2 regions of the Planococcus donghaensis genome follow, and region 1 is predicted to be linked to the other one. Evidence: a T-box and tRNA genes for the amino acid it is inferred to sense, from the RefSeq annotation. Region 1 holds a T-box; the other holds one or more tRNA genes.
What was found. A T-box is a leader RNA that pairs with one kind of tRNA and senses whether it is charged. The one in region 1 lies ahead of BCM40_RS06640 (valine--tRNA ligase), so its partner is inferred to be a tRNA-Val.
Positions count from the first base shown of each region.

Region 2: it has a tRNA-Val gene. The T-box ahead of BCM40_RS06640 (valine--tRNA ligase) is inferred to sense a tRNA for this amino acid. The anticodon was not compared.

Region 1 is NZ_CP016543.2:1,327,220-1,330,439, reverse strand. Features, by position in the region: gene BCM40_RS06640 (valine--tRNA ligase) at 1-2,212, opposite strand, end outside; T-box leader at 2,263-2,483, opposite strand.
Region 2 is NZ_CP016544.1:5,279-8,498, forward strand. Features, by position in the region: gene BCM40_RS16140 (LysR family transcriptional regulator) at 1-431, opposite strand, end outside; gene BCM40_RS16145 (citrate synthase/methylcitrate synthase) at 535-1,614, shown strand; tRNA gene BCM40_RS16150 (tRNA-Ala) at 1,685-1,757, opposite strand; tRNA gene BCM40_RS16155 (tRNA-Lys) at 1,789-1,861, opposite strand; tRNA gene BCM40_RS16160 (tRNA-Gln) at 1,873-1,947, opposite strand; tRNA gene BCM40_RS16165 (tRNA-Tyr) at 1,967-2,049, opposite strand; tRNA gene BCM40_RS16170 (tRNA-Val) at 2,070-2,145, opposite strand; tRNA gene BCM40_RS16175 (tRNA-Glu) at 2,150-2,224, opposite strand; tRNA gene BCM40_RS16180 (tRNA-Thr) at 2,281-2,353, opposite strand; rRNA gene rrf (5S ribosomal RNA) at 2,396-2,511, opposite strand; rRNA gene BCM40_RS16190 (23S ribosomal RNA) at 2,587-3,220, opposite strand, start outside.

The sequences.
Region 1 (3,220 bases):
CGCGAATTGTACGAACCGAACGAATCACGTCCATCAATAACTTCATGCTAGAAGATTGACTTTGGTTTGTTAACGAGTCATCTACGATTGGCCAAGCGGCAATCGTAATCGATTCGCCTTCATGCGGCAAGTTCTGCCAAATTTCTTCTGTAATAAATGGCATGAACGGGTGCAGTAAACGCATGGTGTTATCCAGTACATAAGCAAGTACCGAACGCGTCATTTTTTTCGCTCTTTCGTCTTCACCGTATAATGGCAACTTCGACATTTCGATATACCAGTCACAGAAATCATCCCAGATAAAGTTGTAAAGTGAACGTCCCACTTCGCCAAACTCATAACGTTCTGCAAGCTCTGTTACTTGTTCAATGGTTTCATTTAAACGCGTTAAAATCCATGAATCCGCAACGGATTTTTTGCCTGACAAATCGATTTGATCGTACGTCATGCCTTCCATATTCATCAACGCAAAACGAGACGCATTCCAAATTTTATTGGCAAAGTTCCATACTGATTCGACTTTGTCGTTTGAATAACGAAGGTCTTGCCCTGGAGACGATGCTGTCGCTAAGAAGTACCGCAGCGAATCTGCTCCGTACTGAGAAATCACGTCCATTGGGTCAACCCCGTTACCTAGTGACTTCGACATTTTACGCCCTTCAGCATCACGAACCAACCCGTGAATCAACACGTCTTTAAACGGTTTTTCACCGGTAAATTCTAATGCTTGGAAAATCATGCGTGATACCCAGAAGTTGATGATGTCATAACCTGTAACTAATGCATCCGTTGGGTAGTAACGGCTAAGATCATCGTTTTCTTCTGGCCAGCCAAGAGTCGAGAATGGCCATAAAGCAGATGAGAACCACGTGTCTAACACATCTTCGTCTTGTGTCCAGTTTTCAGCGTCAGCTGGTGCTTCGTGCCCTACGTAAATTTCATTTGTTTCGTTATGATACCAAGCTGGAATTTGATGCCCCCACCACAATTGACGAGAAATACACCAGTCGCGAATGTTTTCCATCCAGTGTAAATACGTTTTCTCAAAACGATCTGGTACAAAATTAACACCGTCGCCATTTTTTTGCGCTTCTACAGATGCAGCAGCTAATGGTTGCATATCAACAAACCATTGTGTTGATAGGTAAGGCTCTACTACAGCTCCGCTACGCTCAGAGTGACCAACAGAATGAATATGCTCTTCAATTTCGAACAACACGTCCATGTCTTGTAAGTCTTTTACGATTTGCTTACGGCATTCAAAGCGATCTAAGCCTTCGTATTTGCCCGCGTTTTCGTTCATTGATCCATCTTCGTTCATAACAAGTACGCGCTCTAAATTGTGACGGTTCCCAATTTCAAAGTCATTCGGGTCATGAGCTGGTGTGATTTTAACGGCACCACTTCCAAATTCTCGATCCACGTAATCGTCTGCAACAATTTCAATTTCGCGTCCCACGATTGGCAAAATAACTTTTTTGCCGATTAACTGCTTATAGCGATCGTCTTTCGGGTGAACCGCGACCGCTGTATCGCCAAGCATTGTTTCTGGACGTGTTGTCGCTACTTCAATATGTCCACTGCCGTCTGCAAGCGGATAACGCATATGATAAAAAGCACCTTTTACGTCTTTGTGAATCACTTCAATATCTGAAATTGCAGTTTGCGTATTCGGGTCCCAGTTGATGATGTATTTGCCACGATAAATAAGTTTTTTCTCGTATAATTTTACGAATACTTCACGTACTGCTTTTGACAATCCGTCATCTAATGTAAAGCGCTCACGCGAATAATCAAGTCCGAGACCTAATTTTGCCCATTGCTCACGAATATGACCTGCGTATTGATCTTTCCATTTCCATGATTCTTCAAGAAACGCTTCACGTCCTAAATCATAACGTGAACGGCCTTCTTCTTTGAGTTTGCCTTCTACTTTAGCTTGTGTAGCAATCCCTGCATGATCCATTCCTGGAAGCCATAGTGCGTCAAAGCCTTGCATGCGTTTCATGCGCGTCATGATGTCTTGTAATGTAGTATCCCACGCGTGACCTAAGTGTAGTTTGCCGGTAACATTTGGCGGAGGAATCACGATGGTATACGGCGTTTTGCCGCTTTCTGGTTTGGCTTCAAAGAATTTTTGGTCGACCCACCAATCGTAACGGCCTTTCTCAATCGATTGCGGATCGTACTTTGTGGACATTTGTTCAGTCATGGGAATTCCTCCTTTAGTTTCTGGTAGAACGCAAAAAACTCCTGTCGTCTTTAAAGGACGAAGGAGTTTTTCGCGGTACCACCTTTATACACAGGTCTAGTTACAGACCTGGCTCTCAAGTTTCATAACGGATGTTAAGTCCGGTTCCCGCTACTCTTTTCACGGCAACTGCTCCGAGGTGACATTCAACTATACGCCATAAAGACCTCTCACCAAATGGTCCTCTCTCTGAAATGCCCGTATACCCTACTATCCTCATCAACGCATGAATATCTAATTACTCTTATTGTACTCAATAGAAGGTTTTTGCGTCAAGTTATTTTGAAGTTCTTGAAGGGAGCTAGAATTTTACGGGATTATGAGGATGGAGATAGTGAGAATCGCTTTGGGCATGGCTCACGCGATAAGCCCGGAAGTGCACCGGTCTTTTCGCTTCACCTAGCCCTTGGACGCGCCGAAGCTTAGAGTGTGGACATCTATTTGTGGGATTGTTTGGGAAATTGTGTCACTTTCTTATTCCGCTTCGGACGCTTTGGGCATGGCTCCCGCCAGAAGCCAGGAAGAACACCTGTCTTCTAGCTTCGCCTAGCCCTTGGACGCGCCGAAGCTTAGTGAGTAGACATCTTTTATGGAGTGGTTTGGGTAGGTTGTGTCGCTTTCTTATTCCGCTTCGGTCGCTTATGTGTTAAAAAACGAAGTGGCTTACGAGGATTGTTTCATCATTATTTTAGAATGGTACCTTATTAAAAAATATTACTTTTATTCAGCAAGACAACTTTCTATTAAAGTAATACGCCTAGTTGTTTGGAGTGCAGATGCTCGACTCCTGCGGAAATAACACGAGCTGAAGACCCTGGAGCGAACGCAGTGAGTGAAGCGGCTGAGGCCGTGTCCGCGGAAAGCGAGCATTGGAACGGAAAACAACGATTTCCTACAACCGAAAACTCAACACACAAAAAAGCTACCCCAATTAGTTACTTACATAACTTTTTAGGGTAGCTCTACTTA
Region 2 (3,220 bases), on a different replicon from region 1:
CCAGCCGATACTTCTTCTGTTTCAACCAAATCCTCTATAGCTTCTGATTCTTCCACCCGGATGACTAGCTCAACCTCTGGATGTTGTTCTGTAAAAGACCGCAGCACATAAGGCAAAACCGTTTCGGCCATTAACGGGGAAATCGCCAATGTCCATTTCTTTCGGTAGCCTTGAGCAAAAGCGTGCAATTCTTCCACACTGCCATCTAGTTGCTCTAACACTTTCTGTGCTTTTTCTTTAAAATGTCGGCCTTCTTCTGTTAACGATACCCGATTATGACTGCGCTTAAATAAAGAGAGTCCTAAATTTTCTTCCAATAATCGAATATGGACCGTTACACTTGGCTGCGACATCAACAAGCGCTCTGACGTTTTTCTGAAATTCAAGGTTTCTGCCGCATCCACAAACGTTCTCAACCATTGAACTTCCATAACATCCCTCATTTCGATTAATATTTTTAATTGTCTTAATTATATATCTTTAATTTTTATTATCAATCGCTAGGAGTAAACTAAAAGAAAAGGAGGAATTCACATGTTTCAAAAAGGATTAAAAGGCGTAGTAGCTGTTCAAACTGCGATTGCTTCTGTGGACGGGGACTTAGGGGAATTACGCTATCGTGGTGAACTGGTTGAAGCGGTTATCCAAGAGAAATCATTTGAGGAAACAGCTTATTTTCTTTGGTACGGTCAATCACCAAACGTCCAACAACTCGAGCAACTTCAACAACAATTGCTGTTTTACCGAAAACTACCTGAGCATATTGTTCAAATTACAGAGCTTTTGCCAAAAGAAATCTCATTAATGGATGCTATGCGAACATTGGTATCCGCTTATACACATACCAAATTCCAAGCCTTATCTTCTCAAGAACAAGCCATTGCACTTACAGCAGCGTTACCGGTAATGACCGCAGCTTTTTACCGCATTCAAAATGGACAGCAACCCGTTGAACCGAGAGATGATTTAGGACACACCGCTAATTATCTTTGGATGATCAACGAACAACTGCCTTCTGCTGTGCAAACAGAAGCGCTCGAAACGTATTTAAAACTAACGATGGAACATGGCATGAATGCTTCAACGTTTGCGGCACGTGTTACCATTTCAACGGAGTCCGACTTAGTATCCGCCATCACCTCAGCTCTTGGCACCATGAAAGGCCCTCTTCACGGGGGTGCCCCGTCAGGCGTTATCGATTTACTGGATACGATAAAAACGGAAGATCGCATCGCTCCAATTATTGAAGAAAAATTAAATAATGGAGAAAAAATTATGGGCTTTGGTCACCGAGTTTACCGGACAGAAGATCCACGGTCCATCATCCTTCGAAAAAAATGCCTAGCGCTTCAAGGAGAAGATGCGTGGCTCGATTTAGCAGTGACAGCAGAAGCCTATATTGTTAAAAAGCTCAATAAACAAAAGCCTGGTCGGGCACTTTACACCAATGTAGAATTTTATGCAGCAGCGATTATGCGATCTATTGAGATGCCGACTCAATTGTTTACACCCACTTTCAGTGTGGCGCGCATCGTGGGATGGACAGTTCATACAATCGAACAACAAGAAAACAACGTCATCTTCCGTCCACAGTCCGAATACATCGGAACCTAAAAAAAACCCGTATCCAAATGAATGGATACGGGTTTTTTACACATGGATAGTACAAATACACATGGAACAATGGAGCCTAGGGGGCTCGAACCCCTGACCTCGTCACTGCCAGCGACGCGCTCTCCCAGCTGAGCTAAGGCCCCGCGCTGAACAGGCGCAAGGATGTTAAAAGAATGAGCCATGAAGGATTCGAACCTTCGACCCTCTGATTAAAAGTCAGATGCTCTACCAGCTGAGCTAATGGCTCACAATAAAAAATGGCTGGGGTACCTGGATTCGAACCAGGGCATGACGGGATCAAAACCCGTTGCCTTACCGCTTGGCTATACCCCATCGGTACTCATAATAAAACTGGTGGTGGGGGCAGATTCGAACTGCCGAACCCGAAGGAGCGGATTTACAGTCCGCCGCGTTTAGCCACTTCGCTACCCCACCGTATACAGTTATGAAAAGAATGGTGGAGGATGACGGGATCGAACCGCCGACCCTCTGCTTGTAAGGCAGATGCTCTCCCAGCTGAGCTAATCCTCCAAAATGGTGACCCCTACGGGATTCGAACCCGTGTTACCGCCGTGAAAGGGCGGTGTCTTAACCGCTTGACCAAGGGGCCTTGCATAATAAAATCGTTTATTTCATTCCCTATTAGAGAAACCTTGTAAAAACAAAAGCTTCCAACCGGATTCGAACCGGTGACCTCTTCCTTACCATGGAAGCACTCTACCTGCTGAGCTATGGAAGCAAGGTAAAAGAATCATTAGGAATAAAAAATAAACATAGAATAGCCCAGCGACGTCCTACTCTCACAGGGGGAAACCCCCAACTACCATCGGCGCAAAAGAGCTTAACTGCCGTGTTCGGGATGGGAACGGGTGTGGCCTCTTTGCCATCATCACTGGACTATTTGGTTGAGTGCTTGTTCACTCAAAACTGGATAAACGACATTGGAACGGGCAAGTCTTCGTGTACATGGTTTTGGTTAAGTCCTCGATCGATTAGTATTCGTCAGCTGCACATGTCGCCACGCTTCCACCTCGAACCTATCTACCTCATCGTCTTTGAGGGATCTTACTTGCTTGCGCAATGGGAAATCTCATCTTGAGGGGGGCTTCGTGCTTAGATGCTTTCAGCACTTATCCCGGCCACACATAGCTACCCAGCGATGCCCTTGGCAGAACAACTGGTACACCAGCGGTGTGTCCATCCCGGTCCTCTCGTACTAAGGACAGCTCCTCTCAAATTTCCTGCGCCCGCGACGGATAGGGACCGAACTGTCTCACGACGTTCTGAACCCAGCTCGCGTACCGCTTTAATGGGCGAACAGCCCAACCCTTGGGACCGACTACAGCCCCAGGATGCGATGAGCCGACATCGAGGTGCCAAACCTCCCCGTCGATGTGGACTCTTGGGGGAGATAAGCCTGTTATCCCCGGGGTAGCTTTTATCCGTTGAGCGATGGCCCTTCCATGCGGAACCACCGGATCACTAAGCCCGTCTTTCGACCCTGCTCGACATGTACGTCTCGCAGTCAAGCTCCCTTCTGCCTTTACACTCTGCGAATGATTTCCAACCATTCTGAGGGAACCTTTGGGCGCCTCCGTTACTCTTT